Regions from separate parts of the Streptomyces albidicamelliae genome, predicted to be linked through region 1. Evidence: riboswitches for the same ligand, from Rfam matches in the RefSeq annotation. Region 1 holds a riboswitch; each other region holds the start of a gene.
The links. A riboswitch is a leader RNA that binds a small molecule or an ion and turns the genes downstream of it on or off. The one in region 1 is predicted to bind cyclic di-AMP.

Region 1 (5,569 bases):
CGGGCCCTCGTAGGTGTCGCGGGAGACCAGGTTGTAGTGCGGCTGGAGGGCGACGTAGCGGGCCAGGCCCTCGCGGTCGGAGAAGTCCAGGGAGGCCCGCAGCCGCTCGGGGCTGATGTTGGAGGCGGCGATGTGCCGGACCTTGCCCGCCCTCACCAGCTCGTCCAGCGCGCCGATGATCTCCTCGACCGGCACCTCGGGCTTGTCGAAGTGCGTGTAGTAGAGGTCGATGCGGTCGGTGCCGAGACGGCGCAGGGAGGCGTCGGCGGCGGCCTTGATGGTGGCCGCGGACAGGCCCTGGTACTCGGGGTGCTGGCTGACCTTGGTGGCGATGACGACGTCGTCGCGGTTGCCGCGGGCCTTGACCCACTTACCGATGATCGTCTCGGACTCGCCGCCGGAGTTGCCCTCCACCCAGGCGCTGTAGCTGTCGGCGGTGTCGACGAAGTTGCCGCCCGCGGCGGCGTAGGCGTCGAGCACGGCGAAGGAGGTCTGCTCGTCGGCGGTCCAGCCGAAGACGTTGCCGCCGAGGGAGAGGGGGAAGACCTCGAGGTCGGAGGAACCGAGTGTGCGCAGAGAAGTCATGGTCCAAGTCAACGCCGACGGCGAATGATCTCTTCCGCCGTCGGCGCCGGGTTCCCGCGAAAGGGTGTCAGGGGGTGAGGCCCTTGCCCCGCAGCCAGGCCATGGGGTCGATGCCCGTGGCGTCGCCGCCCGGGTGGACCTCCAGGTGGAGGTGCGGGCCGGTGACGTTGCCGGTCGCGCCGACCCGGCCGATGAGCTCGCCGGTGGAGACCTTCTGGCCGACGGAGACGCTGATCGAGGACTGGTGGCAGAACCACAGCTCGGTGCCGTCGTCCAGGGTCAGGACCGTGCGGTAGCCGTAGGAGCCGGCCCAGCCCGCCTGCGTGATCGTGCCGCTGTGGATGGCCTTGATGAGGGTGCCCGTGGGGGCCGCGAAGTCGAGGCCGGTGTGGTACCCGGAGGACCACATCGAGCCGGCCTGGCCGAACGTCGAGGTGATCGTGTACGAGGACGTCGGCAGGGTGTACTGCTTGGCCAGTTCGGCCAGCCGCTTCTCCTCGGCCGCCTTCTTGGCCTCGGCCTGCGCCTTGGCGGCCGCGGCCTCGGCCTTCTCCTTCGCGGCGGCGGCCTTGGCGGCGGCTTCCTTCTCCGCCTTCGCGGCCGCGTCGGCGGTCAGCTTCTCGGCGGTGGCGAGCCTGGCGGCGGTGGCCTTGCTCTCGGCCTGGCCCTTCTGCTGCTCGGCCTGGGCCATGATCCGGCTGCGCAGGGCCTCGCCCGCGTCGGTGTCCTGCTCGCTGCCGGCGGAGGTCACCCCGACGTCGCTGAGCCCGGTGGCCTCGGAGGTCTTGGCGGAACCGTCGTCGAAGAGGGAGCCGACGTTCGGCAGGTCCGGCAGGGAGATGGAGACCGGCGGCTTGCCGGTGTTGGCGCTGGCCATCCCGCCCGCGCCGACCGCAGCGATCACGCCGACGCCGAGGACGGTGGAGCTGCGGGCGAACCCGCCGCGCTGCTTGGCCACGCGGTGCCGCCCGCGGACCGGGGTGAGGGACTCCTCGGTGGGGTTCCACTCCTCCCAGGGGCCCTCCTCGGCACGGTAGGAGGCGTAACCGAAGGTCTCGCTCTCGGCTTGAGCCGGTATGAACGGGACTTCTGGGGCAGGCCGGTTGGACGCCACGCGGGCGCGCTCCTTTCCTTCCTCCGCCTACCGGGTTAGCTGACGGGTTCGGAGCAGGAAGGTCTCCTACGCGCGTATACCCGGCGTGGACTCAAGGGAGTTCACCCAGGCAGCCGCGTGATTCACCCCAGGGTGGTGGTTCCCCGGTTCCCTTACGGGATTCGGCGCGTGCGCACGGAGCCGTCGCGGGTGACGGCTGGGACGACCGCGCTGCGTTATCGAACGTTAATAGACCCGCGGGGCACTTTCCAAGCCGTTCGGCTTGATCATTAACCTTTTCCGCCGTGGACTTAAGCGCTGCCATCCTTGCAAACCGGGCGAGTTGGCCGCGATTCAGGAGTCACAGAAGTTTTGATGGTGACTCAGATGCCCTGCGCTCGGCGCTCGTCCGATCACTGTCGGTGAACGGTGCCCGGACCGGGCCCGGGAAACACTCAGGGCCGGAATCCATGAACTGGATCCCGGCCCTGAGCCTTCAGTAGCGGGGACAGGATTTGAACCTGCGACCTCTGGGTTATGAGCCCAGCGAGCTACCGAGCTGCTCCACCCCGCGTCGTTGTGTCTTCAGCATACGTCATGCACGGGACCATGAGCCAATCGGTTTCCCGGGGCCCCTTTCCGGCGTGCCGCGGGGCGGGGCCGGTCAGGCCGTCAGGTGGGCGTTCGGGGCCTTGGCGAGCGCCTCGAACTCCGGGAGCACGACGACCTCGGCCCCGCCGTCGCGCAGGACGCCCGTGCCGTCGGCCCCGGCCACGAAGGTGTCCGGCTCCCGCCAGGCGGTGACCACCCGGCGCGCCCCGGACCGCAGGATCAGCTCGGCACAGGGGGCGGGGCGGGAGGCGCGGCGGGCGCAGGGTTCCAGGCTGCTGTAGACGGTGGCGCCGGGCAGTGCCGGGTCGGCCGGGTCGATCCTGGCCAGGGCCGCCTCCTCCGCGTGGACCACGGGGTCGCCGCCCTCCCGGGAGTGACCGCGGGCGAGCTCGGTGCCGTCGGCGGCGACCACGACCGCGCCGACGCTGAACGCCGTCTCCGAGGGCGGGCACTGGGCGGCGAGCTCACAGGCGGTGCGCAGCCAGCGGCGGTCGGCGGCGGTGGGGACCGGGCCGGCGCCGGGGGCGGTGGGCTCGTACCGCATGAGGACGACGTCCTCGATCCGGCGGGTCTCGACCAGACGGAGCCGTCCGCCCTGGTACTCCCCGGGGCCGAACAGCCGCGGGGCCGCCGGGTCGCCGACCAGGAGCGGGGCGAGGACCAGCTGGAGTTCGTCGGCGAGGCCCTGCGTCAGGAGCTGGGTGTGCACCCGGCCGCCGCCCTCGACCATGAGGCGTTCGACCCCGCGCACGTCGTGCAGGTGCTCCAGCAGGGCCCGCCAGTCGAGGTCGGCGCCGAGCGCGACGACGTCCGCGGTGTCCCCGAGGAGGCGGGAGGCCACTTCGGCGCCCTTGTCGGTCGTGCAGACCAGCTTCTCGCCGCCGGTGTGCCAGAAGTGGGCCCCGGGGTCGAGGTCGCCGGTGGCGGTGACCGTCACCTTCAGGGGGTAGGCGGGCCGGCCGGACGCCACCCGGGCGGCGCGGCGCTCGGCGGAGTTGACCAGCAGCCGCGGGTTGTCGGCGCGAATGGTGCCGGCGCCGATCAGGATGGCGTCGACGGAGGCCCGCACCGCGTCGACCCGGTCGAAGTCGGCCGGGCTGGAGAGCAGCAGCCGATCGGGGCCGGTGTCGTCCAGGTAGCCGTCGAGGGAGACGGCGGCGGACAGCAGTACGTACGGCAGGGGCATCGGCGTACTCCCTCACGGTGACCCGGCGCACCTCACCGGATCTTGGTTCAACTTTGAAACAAACTTACACTGACAGCATGACGACCCGCTGGCTCACCCCCGAGGAGCAGCGCGCCTGGCGCGCCTACATGGCCGCCTCCCGCCTCCTGGAGGACGCGATCGACCGTCAGCTCCAGCAGGAGGGCGGCATGCCCCACCTGTTCTACTCGGTGCTGGCCAACCTCTCCGAGGCGCCCGAGCGGCGGCTGCGCATGACCGACCTCGCCGAGACGCTGAAGATCACCCGCAGCAGGCTGACGTACGTGGTGACGCGGCTGGAGCGGGACGGACTGGTGCGCCGGGAGGACTGCCCCTGGGACAAGCGCAGCAGTCTCGCGGTGCTGACCGACGCGGGGACGGCCGTGCTGGAGCGTACGGCACCGGGGCACGTCGACACGGTGCGCGCCACCCTCTTCGACCGGCTCACGCCGGAGCAGGTGGGGCAGCTGGAGGAGATCTGCACGGGGATCGCGCGCGGGCTCCAGGGGGCGGACGACGAGCGGCCGACCACCGAGGACGTGCCGTGGCGTCGGCGGTCCTCGCCCTGCTCGGGAGCCCAGCCGGAGCCGCCGGCGGGACGCGCCCCCGAAGGTCGTTGATTTAACTTTGAAGCATGCGATAGGGTCCCGGCCGAGCGTCTGCTTCAAATCTGAAACAGACGGGACGACACCGGAGGCCCGTATGCCCGACACCCCCGCCGCCACCCCGCGCGCCCGCGTCCGGGTGCCGCTGCGCTTCCCCGACGGCTACAGCACCGACGCGGAGCTCGTCACCTTCCACGGGCTCACCGACGGCCAGGAGCACGTCGCCGTCGTCCTCGGCGACCCCGGCCCGGTCCCGCTGGTGCGCCTGCACTCCGAGTGCCTGACCGGCGACGTCTTCGGTTCGTCCCGCTGCGACTGCGGCCCCCAGCTGCGCGAGGCCGTCGAGCGCATCGCCGAGCGCGGCGGCGTCCTGCTCTACCTCCGCCAGGAGGGACGCGGCATCGGCCTCTACAACAAGCTCGACGCCTACGCCCTCCAGGACCAGGGCCTCGACACCTACGAGGCGAACGCCGCCCTCGGCCTCCCGGAGGACGCCCGCGACTACACGGCCGCCGCGCAGATGCTCGCCGCCCTCGGCATCGGGGAACTGGACCTGCTGTCCAACAACCCCGACAAGGCCGGGCAGTTGCGCGCCCTCGGCGCCGTCGTCCGCGACCGGGTGCCGACGGGTGTCTTCACCACGGCCCACAACGTCCGCTACCTCCGCGCCAAGGTCCTGCAGACCCAGCACACGCTGCCCCTGGCCGAACTGCACGAGCGGAACGAGCGGAACGAGCGGAACGAGCTGAGCCCGGCGGGATGAGCCGGGCCGGACGGGCCCGAGAAGCCACGGACAACTGCAGGTGCAGTACTCTGCCCGCAGTGGTGTCAGCGCGTACTGCAGGGAGCCGTGACCCGTGGTGAGACGGAACGACCAGCGGCGCGCCGCGCTCGTGGACGCGGCGATCGAGGTACTGGCCCGGGACGGCGCCCGTGGGCTGACCTTCCGCGCCGTGGACGCCGCGGCCGCCGTGCCCGTCGGTACGGCGTCCAACTACTTCTCCAGCCGGGACGACCTGCTCACCCAGGCCGGCGCCCGCGTCTACGAGCGGCTCCAGCCCGACGAGGCGACCCTCGCCCGCCAGCGCGACGCCGGCCGCGACCGGGCGACGTACACGCGGCTGATGCGCGAACTCGTCGGCCGGGTCGCCTCCTTCCGCACCGGCTACCTCGCGCTACTGGAGCTCCGCCTGGAGGCCACCCGGCGCCCGGAACTGCGCGCGGTCCTCACCGAGCGCGTCCGCGCGGACCTCGACGCCAATGTCGCGTACCACGAGGCCTCCGGCCTGCCCGGCGACGCGACGGCCGTCAAACTGCTCTATCTCGCCCTGAACTGGCTGATCGTCGAGCAGCTCACCCTGCCCGACGTCCTCACCGAGGCGGAGCGGGAGGAACTGGTGGCGGCGGCGGTCGAGCGGATCGTCCGGAGTACGGCGCCCTGACGCGGCCTCGCCCGCGCCCGGAACACAA
Region 2 (5,569 bases), 320 kb from region 1:
GCCGACACCGAGGTGGCGAAGGACTTGCCGAGGAACGGGCCGAGGGGGACGTACTCCCAGGCCTGGATGTCGCGCGCGGACCAGTCGTTCAGCAGGCACAGCCCGAAGACGTGCTCGCGGAAGTCGCCGAGCGCGACCGGCCGGCCCAGTTCGGAGGGCGCGCCCACGACGAAGCCGACCTCCGCCTCGATGTCCAGCCGGATCGACGGGCCGAAGACGGGGGCGGGGTCACCGGGGCCCTTGCGCTGGCCGGACGGCCGGATGACGTCGGTGCCCGAGACGACGACCGTGCCGGAGCGGCCGTGGTAGCCGATCGGCAGGTGCTTCCAGTTGGGGGTGATGGAGTCCTCGGCGTCCGGACGGAAGATGTGGCCGACGTTCCGGGCGTGGTTCTCCGAGGCGTAGAAGTCGACGTAGTCGGCCACCTGGAAGGGCAGGTGGAGGGTGACCGTCGACAGGGGGTGGAACAGCGGCTCGATCGTCGGCCGGTGCGCGGACGACGTCACCCACTCCGTCAGGGCGCGCCGCACGTCGGACCAGGTCGCGCGCCCGGCGGCGAGCAGCGCGTCGAGGGTGGGCTGCGCCAGCAGCGAGTGGTGCGGCGAGCCGAGCGCGGCGGCCGCGGCGCCCGCGTCGAGCACGTGGTCCCCGAGCCGGACGCCGACCCTGCGCTCCGTGCTGCCGGAGGGCGAGAACACGCCGTAGGGAAGGTTGTGCGGGCCGAAGGGGTCGCCCTCGGGGACGTCGAAGGGGGGCATGGGGGTACTGCCTCACTCTCATCCGAGCCATGCATGGCGATGCGTTCCATGTGGTCGCGCCACACGTTACGGCTGAGATGCGTGTCTTGGGCAGTGCCTCTCGCAGCTCTTGGGACTGTGCCTCCCGCAGCTCCGGTCGCGCTGAGGCGCCGCACGCCCAGGCTCGGCCCCGGCTGTGTCTTCTCGGTGCCCGGCCCGGACCTCACCGGGGCTTCCGGCGGCGTCCTCGTACGGCGGTCCGGTGATGCGCTTCGCGCGCGGCACGGAGATCGCCTGCCCGCGCCTGGCGGAGCACCCGGCGCGCGGCACGGCTGAGGTGTGCCTCGGCCATCGATGGTGCGGGGTACGCCACTTGGGGCCGAGCAGCACGTAAGTACGTGGCGAGAGAGGTGAGTCGGCGGGGCGCGGTGTCCGTATTCTCTGATCATGGCACCCACCCCGGCATATGCACTGATCGCCACCGACCTGGACGGGACGTTGTTGCGCGGCGACGACACCGTCTCCGACCGGTCGCTCGCCGCGCTCGCGCGGGTGGCGCGAGCGGGCGCCCGGCATCTGGTGGTGACGGGCCGGCCGGCTCCGCGGGTACGACCGCTGCTGGCGAACCTCGGCTGCACCGGGCTCGCGGTGTGCGGACAGGGTGCTCAGGTCTACGACGCCGCGGCGGACCGCCTGCTGTGGTCGGTCCGGCTGGACCGGGAGCTGGCCGAGACCGCGCTCGGCAAGATCGAGGCGGAGGTGGGCCCGGTGTTCGCGGCCGTCGACCAGGACGGGGTGGACGGGCTCACCCTCATCGAGCCCGGCTATCTGATGCCGCATCCCACGCTGCCCGCCCTCCGGGTGGGCCGGCGCGACGACCTGTGGTGCGAGCCCATCAGCAAGGTCCTGCTGCGCCACGCCACCCTGTGCGACGACGAGTTGGCGGCGGTCGCGCGCGCGGCGGTCGGCTCGCTGGCGACCGTCACCATGTCCGGGCCGGGCACCGTGGAGCTCCAGCCGCGCGGGGTGACCAAGGCGTCCGGGCTCGCGCTGGCCGCCGAGCGGCTCGGCGTGGGCCCGGAACGCGCGCTGGCCTTCGGGGACATGCCCAATGACATCCCGATGTTCGACTGGGCCGCGCGGGGCGTGGCCATGGCCAACGCGCACCCCGAACTCAAGGCGGTGGCCGACGAGGTCACCGAGTCGAACGAGGACGACGGCGTGGCCGTCGTCCTCGAAGGACTCTTCCCGGCCGGGTGACCGGCCCTTCGGCACCGCTCCGTTCGGCCGGAGGCCGGTGCGCGCCGGTCCGTCAGGTGCCGGTGCGCTCCGGTCCGCCGGGCGTCGGGTGCGGATGCCGGACGGGTTCCGGTCCGCCGCCGGTGCGCGCCGGGCACGTCCGCCGGAACGTGCCCGGTGCGTCCGCCGGTACGGGCCGGACCCGTCCGTCAGTACGCGCCGAAGACGTTGTCGATCGAGCCGTACCGCGCGGCCGCGTAGTTGCAGGCGGCGGTGATGTTCGCGACCGGGTCGTAGGGGTCGAAGGAGGTGCCGACGACGTGGTAGGTCGCGAAGGTCGGGTCGATGACCTGGAGGAGGCCCTTGGACGGGGTGCCCTTGACGGCGTTCGAGTCCCAGAGGTTGATGGCGTTGGGGTTGCCGGAGGACTCCCGCATGACGTTGCGGTAGATGCCGTTGTAGGTGCCCGGGATCTTCTTCTCGGCCATGATCGCGAGGGATTCGCGGATCCAGCCGTCGAGGTTGTTCGGGTACCCGGCGGGGGTGGTGGAGACCGTCGTGGCGGTGGTGGGGGCCGCGGCGGCGCTCGTGGCGCCGACGAGCGGCAGGGCGAGGACGGCGGCGCCGGTCCCGAGGACGGCCAGGGTGCGGACGAGGCGGTTGTTCCGGGTGCGGCGGGGCTGAGCGGCAGCAGGCATGGGGAAGTTCCTCTCCGTCGCCTGCGAGGTGAGCTGTCGGGTTCGGGCGGGGAGGTGCCCGGCCGTGCCCTGGGGAGGCACGGCTTCACCCCAGCCGTTCCGGTGCGACGTGTGCCGACCGGTACGGCGATGACTTACCTGGGTCCCCCGCTCCTGCCGTACGAAATGAGTTCGTCGATGGGTTACGCGGGCGGCGGCAGGATTAGGCGTCCGCCCGACGGCCCGGAACGTATGCGAGAGCACATGTCGGGAACAAGTACCGGATTCACACAACACCCTATTTGACCTTGGTCTGTGGCTTTTGAGACGCTTGATCCTTTGCGGTTGCCAACTCTCAACTCGCCAGTAGGGCAAGGGGAGAAGGGGGTGTCGGTGGGTGAGGGTGGTTCCTCCGCCCGAGTGAGCCAACTCACGAAATAGCAAAATAATGCAAATCAGACATGAGGGATTCAGGTGATTTACGGCTGAGGCGGCATTTGGCGGAACCCGTGACGTGGCGCCGGTCGTTGTGGTGGTGGCCGCGGCACGTGAAGAGGCGAAGTGCGGCGACGAGGGGAAGGGGGTGCCCGGATGGACGACGGGGGTCGTTGCCCGCCCGATGTGCCCGTTGTGTCCGTTGCGTCCGAGTGGGTTGCCGCTCCCGGCGCGCCCCCGGCGTACTCCAGGGGTGGTCGCGTGGCACTCGAAGGTGCTCGCGGGGTGGCGTCGGTATTACTCCGCTCACGTCGCGGTTCGCGACAAAGTGCACGGATTCCTGTTAAGTCGATAAATATCCGTTCTTACCAACCGATCAAAACCATACCGGTCATGATCCGATACCGCCCAGGCTGGACCGGTGGGCGCTATCGGTGATCGAAAGAGGACCGGATACGCTGACTTGAGTGATGGCAGCGACCTATCGACAAACCGCGTAAGCGCCAGCAGACACCAGCAGACAGGAGACCCCTCGTGACCGTCGTCGGGCCGTTCGGGCTGAGCGTGCGGGACCAGGCTCTGGAAGCCGATGTCCAGGCCGGATTGACGGCTGTCGAGGAAGGCTTGCTCGAGGCCACCAAGAGCGAGGTCCCGTTCATCACGGAGGCCGCGCAGCACCTCGTACGAGCCGGTGGGAAGCGGTTCCGTCCGCTGCTCGTGATGCTCGCGTCCCAGTTCGGCGACCCCTACGCACCGGGGATCGTGCCCTCGGCCGTCGTCGTGGAGCTGACCCACCTCGCCACGCTGTACCACGACGACGTGATGGACGAGGCGGCCGTGCGCCGTGGCGTGGACAGCGCCAATACCCGCTGGGGCAACTCCGTCGCGGTCCTGACCGGCGACTTCCTGTTCGCCCGGGCCTCCCAGATCCTCGCCGACCTCGGCCCCGAGGCGGTCCGGGTGCAGGCCCTCGCGTTCGAGCGGCTGGTCACGGGCCAGATCCTGGAGACGGCCGGTCCCACGGACGGCCGCGACCCGGTCGATCACTACCTGGACGTACTCGGCGGCAAGACGGGCTCGCTGGTCGCGGTCTCCTGCCGGTTCGGCGCGATGATGTCCGGCGCCGACGAGACGATCGTCGACGTGCTCACCCAGTACGGCGAGCGGCTCGGGGTCGCCTTCCAGCTCGCGGACGACGTCCTGGACATCGCCTCCGACTCCCACGAGTCCGGCAAGACCCCGGGCACCGACCTGCGCGAAGGCATCGCGACGCTGCCCGTGCTCCGGCTGCGCGAGCGGGCCGCCCGGCTCGGACTGGCCGAGGACATCGCGCTGTGCGAGCTGCTGGACTCCGACCTCAGCGACGACGCCCGGCACGCCGAGGCGCTGGCCGCGCTGCGTGCCCACCCCGCGCTGGAGCAGGCCCGCCAGGACACGATCCGCTACGCGAAGGAGGCGCGGGCCGCGCTGGCGCCGCTGCGCGAGTGCGATGCCAAGGCGGCGCTGATCGAGCTGTGCGACGCGGTGGTGCACCGCGCCGGCTAGTCCGGCCGGGCATGGGGAACGGCGCCTGCGGAGCGGCCGCCGGCCCCGCGGAACGGCGCCCTCGGAAGGGCGTCCATAGAACGGCGCCCACGGAAGGGTGCCGACAGAGCGGCGCCCTCGGAGCGGCACCCTGGACGGTCCCTCCCCCAGGGAAAGCGGTGCCGACCCCTACGGGTAGGGGGAGACGCCGCCCCCACGTGTCATACCGCAGGCGTACACCGAGTTGCTGCCGCAGTCTGACGCTTCCTCACGGCCGATTTGGTCAGATGGACACCACGGAAATCACCACTCCTCACCGATTCGGGTGAGAATGGCGGCTCAGGTGGACCAGCGTGAGGACAGCCGCCGCCGACGACGGAGGTAACGCACACATGGCACCGTACGAATCCGACGACGCAGCGGGCGCGGCGCGGGACGAGGACGCGCGTTCCGGCCGGCGCAAGGCCGCGCGGTACGCCGTACCGGTCGCGGTGGTGGGGGTGGCGGCGGCCACGATCGGGCTGGTCCCGGCACTCGCCGACTCAGGCGACCCCGACCTGCCCAGGATCAGCGCACAGCAGCTCATCGAGAAGATGGCCAAGTCGGACACGCAGCAGCTGTCCGGCACCGTGAAGATCAACACCGATCTGGGCCTGCCGGACCTCGGCGGCCTGGAGAACAGCCTCGCCTCGGGGGCGGCCCCGGGCTCCGGCGACGGCTCCTCCGCCGACCCGCAGTCCAAGCTCACCGAGCTGGTCAGCGGCAGCCACACCCTGCGCGTGGCGGCCGACGGCCCGGACCGGCAGAAGCTTTCCCTGCTGGAGCGGGGTGCCGAGTACAGCCTCATCCACGACGGCAAGGACGTCTGGGGCTACGACAGCAAGAGCAACGAGGTCTACCACTCCACGGCGGCCGACTCGGGCCAGGCCCACCGGGCCAAGCCGCCCGCCACGCCCG
Region 3 (5,569 bases), 2.6 Mb from region 1:
GGCACAGGCCGGATTTCAGGTTCACCAGATAGTTGAGTTTCACCCGGCGCCCGAACCAGTGCCGGCGCACCTTGCCGGCCGCGGCCACCACATCGAGCAGGTCGTCGTCGGAGGTGGCCAGCACGGCGAGTGCTTCCTCGCGGGTCGGCAGCTCGCGCCGCAGCCCCTTGTCCACCAGCGTGTTCAGCAGGTCCATGAGGTCCGATCCTGGCCTACGGGACCGCCCCTGGCCAAGGAGACTTTGCACAAGCCCGACAGTTCTCCGTGTGGGTATCGCCACACAGTGGGCGGCCGGACGGCCCGCTAGGGTCTGTGCGCTACCTACAAAAGCACCGGAGGGGTTCATGGCGTTCGGGTGGATCGACGAGCAGGCGCAGGCGCGCCGCCGCGCCGGACTCGTACGGACCCTGCGGCCGCGCCCCGCCGACTCGCCGCTGCTGGACCTGGCGAGCAACGACTACCTGGGCCTGGCGCACCACCCCGAGGTGACCGAGGGCGCGGCGCGGGCCGCCCGCACCTGGGGCGGGGGAGCCACCGGTTCACGTCTGGTCACCGGCACCACCGAGCTGCACGCCGAGCTGGAGCGCGAACTGGCCGCCTTCTGCGGATTCGAGGCGGCCCTGGTCTTCTCCTCCGGTTACGCGGCCAACCTGGCCGCGGTCACCGCGCTCGGCCCGCACGGCTCGCTGATCGTCTCCGACGCGGGCAACCACGCCTCGCTCATCGACGGCTGCCGGCTCGCCAGGGGTGCGACGCAGGTCGTCGGGCACGGCGATCCCGAGGCCGTGCGCAAGGCCCTGGCCACGCACGAGGGGACGGCGATCGTCGTCTCCGACACCGTGTTCTCGGTCGACGGGGACCAGGCGCCGCTGGCCGAACTGGCCGCGGCGTGCCGGGAGCACGGCGCGGGCCTGGTGGTGGACGACGCCCACGGTCTCGGTGTGCTGGGCGAGGGCGGACGGGGCGCGCCGTACGCGACCGGTCTGGCCGGTGCCGAGGACGTGGTCGTGACGGCCACCCTGTCCAAGTCGCTGGGCAGCCAGGGCGGGGTGGTGCTCGGCCCGGCCCGGGTGATCGGCCATCTGGTCAACGCGGCCCGGACATTCATCTTCGACACCGGTCTGGCGCCGGCGGCGGCGGGTGCCGCGCTGGCCGCGCTGCGGCTGCTCGTCCGGGAGCCGGAGCGCGCGGCGCGGGCCCGGGAGGTGGCTTCGGAACTGCACGCACGGCTGACCGCCGCGGGCCTGGAAGCGGTACGTCCGGACGCCGCGGTGGTCTCCGTGCGGGCACCGTCCCCGGAGCAGGCGGTGCGCTGGGCGGCCGACTGCCGTACGGCGGGTCTGGCCGTGGGCTGCTTCCGTCCTCCTTCCGTGCCCGACGGCATCTCACGGCTGAGGCTGACCGCCCGGGCCGACCTCTCCGGGGCCGAGATCGAACGCGCTGTACGAGTGATCGGCGAGACGCGACCATGAGTCGGCGTGACACGGCCGGGCGTCGCCGCGAGGGGATGTGATCAGAGGCGGGCGGGGTCTTGGCGGATCACGGGAGCGTGGTCACGAACCCCGCCCAGCTCTCGGGGGAGAAGAGCAGCGCGGGTCCGGCCGGGTCCTTCGAGTCGCGCACGGCGAGCAGTCCGGCCCAGGGGCCGGTGTGCGGCCGGGCCGTCTCCACGCAGTTGTTGGCTCCCGTGCTGTGGCTGCTGCGCAGCCAGCTCACGTCGTGCAGGTCGGTACTGGCAGGGACGTTCCGAGGCAGAGCGGTCATGGTGCCTCCTTACGCGCCGTCACCTATCCCGGCGATGTAGTCCAACGAGTCCTCGGGTGAAAGGGCTTGGTCCTGAAGGGACTTGAAGGCCTGCGAGTAGGCCACCAGGTCTTCTTTCCGTTCGAGGTAGAGGCTACTCGTCAACTGGTCGACAACAACCACATCCAGATCAGAAGTGCTCGGAAATGAGAAGATAACGAAAGGCCCGGTGAGGCCGACATGCGCTCCGGCGCCGAACGGCAGTACCTGGAGCCGTACTTGGGGCAGCCGGGCCGCCTCCTCCAGCCGCTCCCGCTGCCGTGCCATCACCTCGGGACCGCCGACCTCGCGGCGCAGCACCGCCTCGTCGAGCACCGCGCTGAGCTCCAGCGGCGGGTGCGAACGCAGCACGTCCTGCCTGGCCAGACGCACCTCCACCAGCGCGTCCAGGTGCTCCTCGTCCAGGTCGTTCACGGCCGCCCGGGTCACCGCGCTGGCGTACTCGGCGGTCTGCAGCAGCCCCGGCACGACCGTCGTCTCCAGGGTGCGCATGGCGCTCGCCTGCGACTCCAGACTGATGAAATCCCGGTACGTCGGCGGCAGCACCCCGCGATAGGCGTGCCACCACCGGTTGCTTCCACCGGCCTCCTCCGGCCCCGCCAGCATCAGCAGCAACTCGCGCAAGTGCCCGTCCCGCACCCCGTACGCGTCCAGAAGTAACCGCAGATCGGCCGGTTTCACACCGCTCGCGCCGGTCTCGATGCGGCTCACCTTCGACTGGTGCCAGCCGACCAGCTGCGCCGCCTCCCCGCTCGTGAGCCCCGCACCGGTACGCAGCGTGCGCAGTTCGGCGCCCAGTTTGCGGCGGCGCACCGCGGGACCGTTCTGCATGGGCTCCTCCTTACTCCTTATGGACCGCCCGAATACGGCTGCGCGTCGCAGAGTTCACCGCTTCGGGCGACAGATATATGCATATCTTGGTGGATCGCTCCCCGTGACCGGCCCGGTGATGGCAGTCTGGCGACCAGCACCAGTCCGGGACCGTACTCGAACCATCCGCTCCATGTCGGACTGCGGTCCCGTGGGAAAGGGACGACGTCGCCATGGCAGACCATCTGGAAGCATCCGTCACTCTGCCGAGCGATCCCGCCTCGGTCGCCGCGGCCCGCACCTACGTGGTGGGGACGCTCGCGGAGTGGGGCCTTCCGTCGGACACCGACGTGGCCGACACCGTCCGGCTCATCGTCTCCGAACTCGCCACCAACGCCGTACAGCACACCTTCGGACAGTCACCCACCTTCACGGTCGACATCGCGCTGGACCGTGACGAGCACCTGCGCATCGGCGTCACGGACAGCCATCCCCGCTTCCCCAAGAGACTGCCCGCCGCCGTCCAGCAGGACAACGGGCGCGGCATGGTCATCATCCGCTGCCTCACCGCCGAGTGCGGCGGCAAGCTCCGCGTCCGCCCGACCCGTGAGGGGGGCAAGACGGTCTTCATCGAGCTGCCGTGGGCGCTGCCGGTCGAGCCGGTGACGGCCGGAGGGCAGCAGGAGCCGTAGCCCGGCACGGGCGCCAGAACGCCGCGACGCCCCGGCCGAGGCCTCCGAGGAGGCCTCGGCCGGGGCTGGACACCCGTGTCCGGGACGCCGCTGTTCGCGCTGATCCTCCGTGCGCCGGCCCCGAGCCGCCCGCGGACTCCGGGCGGGCGCCCAGGCGGCACTGACGGACCCTTGGGCCATGGGAGGAGCGGACCCGCCGCCGGGGCCGCTCCTGCCGTGACGTCGGGTCAGCTCACCCGGCCGTACCACACGCTCTTCGTCCAGATCTTCTGCAGCCGCACCACGTCACCGGTCCTGGGCGCGTGCCAGATCTTGCCGTGACCGGCGTAGATGCCGACGTGGTAGACGCTGGAACCGGAGTGGAAGAACACCAGATCGCCTGCCTTGCGGCTCCTGGCCGAGATGTGGTGCGACTTGTTGTACTGCTGGGCGGCGGTGCGCGGCAGCTTCTTGCCCGCCTTCTTGAACGAGTAGAGCGTCAGACCCGAGCAGTCGAAGCGCCGCGGCCCGGTGGCCCCGTACTGGTACGGAGCCCCCTTCTTGGAGGCCGCGATCTTCAGTGCCTTCGTCGCGGTGGCCGCGGTGGTCGCGGCCGAGGCGTCGGTGGCGAGGCCGGGCACCGCGATGGAGCCGCCGACGGCGGCGAGTGTCAGAGCCGAGGCCGTGCCGGCCCGGGCCATCAGCGACGGGACACGATTGAGCGCAGACATGCGCAACCCTTCGTCAGCCGCCTGTGAAGGATGACCTGTCGGATTCGGGCTGGCGAAGTTGCCCGGCCGCGTTGCCGCGGCTTCACCCCAAGGGCTGCTCGGAACATCCGGCCGTCCGCATCCAGCGGACGAACATCCGTTCCGGCGACCCGTCTAGCTTGGGTCCTCCACTCCTGCCGATCCACTCCTGTCGACCGGTCATCCGGGCGGCGGCAGGACTCGGCGTCCGCCCGGATCGCCCCGCCGCCGTGGCGGGGTCTTGTCGTCAGACAGGGATCTTCACTCACAGGTGTCCGAAAATCCCAATGGAATCGGGGATTTGTGGCGTTACTCACCACTCACCCGTTCGGGTGGACATTGCTCTGTTCGAGACGTCGTCAAGTCCCGTTCGTAGCCCCCGACCTGGGGCGGAGCACGTGCCGGGGCACCACGGACCGGTCCCGCGCGCAAGCCGGGAGCGTCAGAAAATCATCTGGATATACCTCGGTCGGCGGACAGTCGTTCGGGCCGTTTCAACTCCGGCCCGAACGGCGCGTCGACGCCCGGGCCCGCGCGGGCCCCACGCGCGTCCGGATCAGCCGACGCCGTCGGGCGGGAGCGCGACGCGAGCGGTGCGGCGCTCGCCGTCCAGCACCCGCAGGGCCCGTGCCAGCGTGTCCCCGTGCAGCTCCGTCTCGCCCCGCGCGTGCATCAGCGCGAGCGCGTCACGCAGCTCCGCCGCCTTGCGCACCAGGGCCTGCGCGGCCCGCAGGCCGGGGTAGGTGGCACCGTCGCGCGCGGGGTTGATCCGTCCCAGCAGGTCGGCCGCCTCCAGGTAACGGTCGATCAACTCGCCCTCCGCCCGGGTCAGCGCGGGCAGCGGCGGCAGTTCCGGAGGCAGCATCGGGCGCTCACCTCGCGTCCGGTGCGCCGGGCACCTCGCGGCGGCTGGGCACGACACCGTCCACCAGGCCGTAGGCCAGGGCCCCGGAGGCGTCCAGGATCAGATCCCGCTCCAGGTCCCGGTGGACCTGCTCCGCCGTGCGCCCCGTGTGCGCCGTGAGGATCGTCTCCGTCAGTGCACGGGTCCGGGCCAACTCCCCGGCCTGGATCGCGAGGTCGCTGGGCTGCCCCCGCACCGGCTCCGGCAGGGTGGGCTGTTCGAGCACCATGCGGGCGCTCGGCAGCGTGAACCGCTTGCCGGGGGTGCCGGCCGCGAGCAGCACCGCGGCGACGGAAACGGCCTGCCCCAGGCAGTACGTCGCGATGTCGCAGCCGACGTACCGCATCGTGTCGTAGATCGCCGTCATCGCCCCGAAGGAACCGCCCGGGGAGTTGATGTACAGCGTGATGTCCCGGTCGGGGGCGGCGTGTTCGAGGTACATGAACTGCGCCGTCACGTCGTTCGCCGCGGCGTCGTCGACCGGTGTGCCGAGGAAGACGACCCGGTCCTCGAAGAGCTTGCCGTACGGATCGAGAGTGCGCGCGCCGCTGCCGACGTGCTCGGTGAACTCGGGCAGGACGTGACGGGCGGACGGTCGGGACATGGGCATACCCCTCCTCATGCCGTGGCCC
Region 4 (5,569 bases), 2.9 Mb from region 1:
GTCCGCCCCGCCCTCTCCGTGCGCACCGGGGAACGCCGCGGCACCGAATGGCGCTTCGTGTCGTACCGGACCGCCGCCGAGGGGGAGGAGCTGCGGCTGCTCTTCGACGACGACGGCCTGGCGATCACCCTGCACCACCGGATGCGCGGTGACGTGGTCGAGCGCTGGGTGACCGTGGCCAACGGCGGCCGGGCGCGCGTGGAGCTGCTGCGCGCCGACGCCGCCACCTGGACCCTGCCCGACCGCGAGGGCTGGCGGCTGTCCCAGCTGCACGGCCGCTGGGCCGCCGAGTCCCGGCTCACCACCGCTCCGCTCACCCACGGCGAGAAGATCATCGGCAGCCGCCGCGGGCACACCGGCCACCAGCACCTGCCCTGGGTGGCGCTCGACACCGACGCCACCGAGGAGCACGGCGAGGTCTACGGCTGCGCGCTCGGCTGGTCCGGCTCCTGGCGGATAGCCGTGGCCCAACTCCCCGACGGGCGCGTCCAGATCACCGGCGGCGCCGGATACGACGACTCGGGCCTGCTGCTCCTGGAGCCCGGCGGCTCGTACACCACCCCGGTCTTCGCCGGTCTGTGGAGCGACGGCGGGTTCGGCGCCGCGAGCCGCACCTGGCACGCCTACCAGCGCGCGTACGTCGTCCCGGACGCGGAGCGGGACCGGCCCGTGCTCTTCAACTCCTGGGAGGCGACCCACTTCGACATCTCCGAGGAGCAGCAGACCGCCCTCGCCCGCCGCGCCGCCGAGATCGGCTGCGAGCTCTTCGTGGTGGACGACGGCTGGTTCGGTGCCCGCACCGGCGACCGCGCCGGGCTGGGTGACTGGACCCCCAACCCCGACCGCTTCCCGCACGGTCTCAAGCCGCTCGCCGACCAGGTGCACGGCCTCGGCATGCGGTTCGGCATCTGGGTCGAGCCCGAGATGGTCAACCAGGACAGCGACCTCTACCGGGCCCACCCCGACTGGGTGCAGTACCAGCAGGGCCGCAGGCGGACCGAGCTGCGCAACCAGCTCGTCCTCAACCTGGCCCGCGAGGACGTCCGGGAGCACCTCTGGCAGCAGCTGGACGCGCTGCTCACCAGTACCCCGATCGACTACGTGAAGTGGGACTTCAACCGCTGCTTCACCGACGCCGGCTGGCCCGGCGAGCCGTATCCGCAGCGCCTGTGGATCGATCACGTCCACGCGCTGTACGCCCTGCTGGACCGGCTGCGCGCGGCGCACCCGGGGGTCGCCTTCGAGTCCTGTTCGGGCGGCGGGGGCCGGATCGACCTCGGGGTGATGAGCCGTACCGACCAGGTGTGGACCTCCGACAACACCGACCCGCTGGACCGGCTCGCCATCCAGCACGGCTTCAGTCAGATCCACCCCGCGCGTGTGATGGCCGCCTGGGTCACCGACAGCCCGAACACCCAGCTCAACGGCAGGGTCAGCTCGCTGCGGTTCCGATTCGTCAGCGCCATGGCGGGCGTGCTGGGCGTCGGCGGAGACCTCACGGCGTGGAGCGCGGAGGAGCTGGCCGAGGCCAGGGGCTGGGTGGAGCTCTACAAGGAGATCCGCCCGGTCGTGCAGCGGGGCGAGCTGTACCGGCTGCGGCCCCCGGCGGGCGGGCTGAGCGCCGTCCAGTACGTCCTCGGGGACGAGACGGTGGTCCTCGCCTGGCTTCAGGCGCAGAGCTACGGCGAGCCGGTTCCGGCGGTGCGGCTGCGCGGACTCGACCCGGCAGGATCGTACGAATGCCGCGAATCAGGCGAAGTGCACCGAGGTGCCGTACTCCTGCACCATGGCCTGCGTACGGGGCTGAAGGGTGACCTGGATGCGACGGTTGTCCGACTCCGTCGCATCTGAACGTTCCAACCCGATTGGCACTTCAAGTCCAACTCGCCAGCAAATAAACGGACGTGGTGGGACTCCCTGTGAGGGGCGTCATATCGTGACCGTATGTCGCGCGGCATGTCCACGTAATTCCCGTGCCCTACAGGGAAATCGAAGGGACCCGGAGGGCGGGAATGCACGGAGGGTCACCGGGTATTCCCGCCTTCGATCTTGCGAATAGGGAACGGCGGGAACCGATCGCTTGTTTCCGCCCTCCCCGCTCGCTTACGTTCGCCACCAATCCGGACGGAACGCCGAATCCTGCCGCCGCCCGGAGTTCCCGCACAAATGACCCGTGTTCGGCAGGAGCGGGGGACCCACCAGGCACGACCGCCTGTCCCGGTTCTCGCGACAGGCCAGGGGTGAAGCCGCGCACCGCACGGCCGGGCGACTCCAGCCCGAACCCGGCAGCTGACCTCGCAGGCGTCGGAGAGGAATGCGCCATGCCCGCGAAGGGTAAGCACCGACGTCCCAAGACCCCGCGTTTTTCCCGCTCCATCGCCGTCGCCGGAACGGGTGGCGCCGCCCTGGCCCTCCCGCTCCTCGGGGCCACCGGAGCGCACGCCGCCCCCACGGCGCAGGCCGTCTCCGGAAAGGCCGTGCAGTCCCTTCCGGCCGCGGCGAAGAAGTCCACCGCCGAGGCGGACGCGACGGCACGCGTGTACACCGTCAAGGCCGGCGACTGCCTCGCGACGATCGCCGACCGGCAGCACGTCGGCGGTGGCTGGCACCGCCTCTACGACGACAACCGCCGGGCCGTCGGCGACAATCCCGCGCTGATCCACCCGGGCCTGAAGCTCACGCTCGGCGAGCAGGCCACCCGGACCCGTACCGAGCCCGCCGCCCCGCAGCGCACCTCGGCCACCCCGAAGACCCCGGCCCCCGCGAAGCCCTCGGCCCCCGCGAAGACCCCGGCCCCCGCCAAGGCCTCCCTCGCCCCGCGGCAGGCCTCGGCGGCCAAGCCGGCGGAGTCCGCCGCCACGACGACCCCCGCCGGCTTCACCCTCCCCGTGGCCGGCGCCACCATCGGCACCGCCTACCACACGGCCGGCAGCATGTGGTCCAGCGGCTACCACACTGGCGTCGACTTCGTCGTACCGACCGGCACGCCCCTCAAGGCCGTCGGCGCGGGCACGGTCGTCTCCGCCGGCTGGGGCGGCGCCTACGGCAACCAGGTCGTCATCAAGCTCGCCGACGGCCACTACGCCCAGTACGGCCACCTCTCCCAGCTCTCCGTCTCGGCCGGCCAGGCCGTGACGGCGGGACAGCAGATCGGCCTGTCCGGCGCCACCGGCAACGTGACCGGCCCGCACCTGCACTTCGAGATCCGCACGACGCCGGACTACGGCTCCGACATCGACCCGGTCGCCTACCTCCGCGAGCACGGCGTCCCCGTCGGCTGACCCGGCCCGCACCCGAACCACCTGCCTGACACGCCACCGAAGGCCGGACCCCCGATCCCCGGGTCCGGCCTTCGGTATTCCCGGTTGGCAAACTCTTTAAAGGTGTCCCATCTCACCGTTCGTCAACCCCTGCCTACGGTCGCGTAGGTCACATCCGAAGGTGAATCATGGTCCGACGTGGCAGACGATTCGAAGAGTGACAACAGATCAGTGATCGGGTCGTACGTGGCGGTGGGGGACAGCTTCACCGAGGGCGTGGGCGATCCCGGTCCCGACGGGGCGTTCGTGGGCTGGGCGGACCGGTTCGCGGTACTGCTCGCCGACCGGCGTCCCGAGGGCGACTTCCAGTACACGAACCTCGCCGTGCGGGGGAAACTGCTGGACCAGATCGTGGCGGACCAGCTTCCCCAGGCCGTCGAACTCGCCCCGGACCTCGTGTCCTTCTGCGCCGGCGGCAACGACATCATCCGCCCCGGCACCGACCCGGACGAGGTGGCCGAGCGGTTCGAGCGCGCCCTCGCCCCGCTGGCCGAGGCTGCGGGCACGGTGATGGTGACGACCGGGTTCGACACCCGTGGCGTCCCGCTGCTCAAGCACCTGCGCGGCAAGATCGCCACGTACAACGGGCACGTGCGCGCCATCGCCGACCGGTACGGCTGCCCCGTGCTCGACCTGTGGTCCCTCAAGTCCGTGCAGGACCGCAGGGCCTGGGACAGCGACCGGCTCCACCTCTCGCCCGAGGGGCACACGCGCGTGGCCCTGCGCGCCGGTCAGGCCCTCGGTCTCGACGTGCCGGCCGACCCGGAGCAGCCGTGGCCCCCACTGCCGCCCCGGGGCACCCTGGAGGTCCGCCGGGACGACGTCCACTGGGCCCGCGAGTACCTCGTGCCGTGGATCGGCCGCCGGCTGCGGGGCGAGTCCTCCGGCGACCATGTGACGGCGAAGGGCCCCCTGTCGCCGGACGACATCAAGCTCCGGATCGCCTCCGTGGCCTGACCCGGAGGCACCGATGCCGGTGACCGGTGCCGGTGAGTGGTTCCTCGTGCCCCGACCCGTGCGGCCCACGGCGAGGGGCACGACCACGTCCGGCCGGTACGGCGCGATGCGTCAGCGCCCGGCCAACGCCTGGCGGTCCAGGCCCAGTTCACGGGCCAGGGCCTCGTCGACCCACTCCTGCGCCCGGGACCGCGGCACCGAGCCCGGGTACGAGGTGAGCTGGACGGCCAGCCCGTCCATCAGCGCGGTCAGCCGCAGCGCCGTACCGACCGGATCGGCGCACACGAACTCGTCCGCCGCCACGCCCTCGGCGATGACCTCGACGAGCGCGGCCTTCCACTCCTTGTCGAGGTCCCGGGTGACCTCCCGCAGCGCCGGCTCGCGCAGCGCCACGGCCCAGCCCTCGATCCACAGCCGCCAGCCCTTGGCCTGACCGGTCGGCGCGTACCAGCGCACCGCGGCCCGCAGCCGGCGCAGCGCCGACGTGCGCCGCCCCAGCAGTTTGCGCAGGTGCGCGAGGTCGTCCTGCGCCGCGTGGGTGAACGCGGCGGCGACCAGCTTCTCCTTGGTCGAGAAGTGGTACAGCACCAGCGCGTTGCTCACCCCGAGCGCCGCGGCCACGTCGGCGATCCGCACCGCCGCCACGCCCCGCGCCTCGATCTGCTCGATGGCGGCCCGCAGCAGTTCCACCCGCCGCTCGGCCACGCTCAACCGCACTCTCGCCACGCGGTCACCCTACCGGGCGGGCTGCTCGGAGCCCGCCCGGTAGGGTGACCGCGCTCCAGGTGGGCCCGCTCGCCGGTGCCGTTCCGGCCATCGGGCCGCCGTACGCGCACGCAGGGGGCAGGGGCTAGTCCGCCGGGCCGCTCGTGAGGACCACGAGCCGCTGCGTCGCCCGGGTCATGGCGACATAGCGGTCCACCGCCCCCTCGATCCCCGCGCCGAACGCCTCCGGGTCGACGAGGACCACCAGGTCGAACTCCAGCCCCTTCGACAGCTCCGGGGTCAGCGAGCGGACGCGGGGCGTCGCCCGGAACGAGGGAGCGCCGATGACGCAGGCGATCCCGTCGTCATGTGCGGCGAGCCAGCCGTCGAGGACCGACTCCAGCTCCGAGGCGGCCCCGTGCACGACGGGAACACCGCTGCCGCGGACGGAGGTCGGCACGTTGGCGTCCGGGAGCGCGGCCCGGATGACCGGCTCCGCCTCCGCCATGACCTCTTCGGGCGTGCGGTAGTTGATGCTCAGGGAGGCCACGTCGACCCGGTCAAGCCCGACCCGCGCCAGCCGTTCC

Region 2: it holds a riboswitch for cyclic di-AMP, as region 1 does, so the genes downstream of both, N8I86_RS17355 (transglycosylase SLT domain-containing protein) here and N8I86_RS18790 (M23 family metallopeptidase) in region 1, are expected to answer to the same signal.
Region 3: it holds a riboswitch for cyclic di-AMP, as region 1 does, so the genes downstream of both, N8I86_RS06940 (C40 family peptidase) here and N8I86_RS18790 (M23 family metallopeptidase) in region 1, are expected to answer to the same signal.
Region 4: it holds a riboswitch for cyclic di-AMP, as region 1 does, so the genes downstream of both, N8I86_RS31475 (M23 family metallopeptidase) here and N8I86_RS18790 (M23 family metallopeptidase) in region 1, are expected to answer to the same signal.

Annotation. Positions count from the first base shown of each region.
Region 1 covers NZ_CP106795.1:4,083,222-4,088,790, forward strand. Annotated here, with positions in the region: gene N8I86_RS18785 (aldo/keto reductase) at 1-585, opposite strand, end outside; gene N8I86_RS18790 (M23 family metallopeptidase) at 653-1,699, opposite strand; cyclic di-AMP (ydaO/yuaA leader) riboswitch at 1,709-1,876, opposite strand; tRNA gene N8I86_RS18795 (tRNA-Met) at 2,179-2,252, opposite strand; gene N8I86_RS18800 (dihydrofolate reductase family protein) at 2,343-3,476, opposite strand; gene N8I86_RS18805 (MarR family winged helix-turn-helix transcriptional regulator) at 3,554-4,114, shown strand; gene N8I86_RS18810 (GTP cyclohydrolase II) at 4,197-4,862, shown strand; gene N8I86_RS18815 (TetR/AcrR family transcriptional regulator) at 4,957-5,541, shown strand.
Region 2 covers NZ_CP106795.1:3,766,239-3,771,807, reverse strand. Annotated here, with positions in the region: gene fahA (fumarylacetoacetase) at 1-758, opposite strand, end outside; gene N8I86_RS17360 (HAD family hydrolase) at 1,185-1,997, shown strand; gene N8I86_RS17355 (transglycosylase SLT domain-containing protein) at 2,186-2,674, opposite strand; cyclic di-AMP (ydaO/yuaA leader) riboswitch at 2,678-2,861, opposite strand; gene N8I86_RS17350 (polyprenyl synthetase family protein) at 3,623-4,633, shown strand; gene N8I86_RS17345 (LolA family protein) at 5,005-5,569, shown strand, end outside.
Region 3 covers NZ_CP106795.1:1,482,832-1,488,400, reverse strand. Annotated here, with positions in the region: gene bioB (biotin synthase BioB) at 1-196, opposite strand, end outside; gene N8I86_RS06960 (8-amino-7-oxononanoate synthase) at 345-1,472, shown strand; gene N8I86_RS06955 (DUF397 domain-containing protein) at 1,540-1,764, opposite strand; gene N8I86_RS06950 (helix-turn-helix domain-containing protein) at 1,774-2,634, opposite strand; gene N8I86_RS06945 (ATP-binding protein) at 2,847-3,305, shown strand; gene N8I86_RS06940 (C40 family peptidase) at 3,533-4,015, opposite strand; cyclic di-AMP (ydaO/yuaA leader) riboswitch at 4,019-4,172, opposite strand; gene N8I86_RS06935 (hypothetical protein) at 4,590-4,898, opposite strand; gene N8I86_RS06930 (ATP-dependent Clp protease proteolytic subunit) at 4,906-5,541, opposite strand.
Region 4 covers NZ_CP106795.1:6,957,442-6,963,010, forward strand. Annotated here, with positions in the region: gene N8I86_RS31470 (alpha-galactosidase) at 1-1,851, shown strand, start outside; cyclic di-AMP (ydaO/yuaA leader) riboswitch at 2,162-2,317, shown strand; gene N8I86_RS31475 (M23 family metallopeptidase) at 2,322-3,281, shown strand; gene N8I86_RS31480 (SGNH/GDSL hydrolase family protein) at 3,492-4,277, shown strand; gene N8I86_RS31485 (TetR/AcrR family transcriptional regulator) at 4,389-5,003, opposite strand; gene helR (RNA polymerase recycling motor ATPase HelR) at 5,128-5,569, opposite strand, start outside.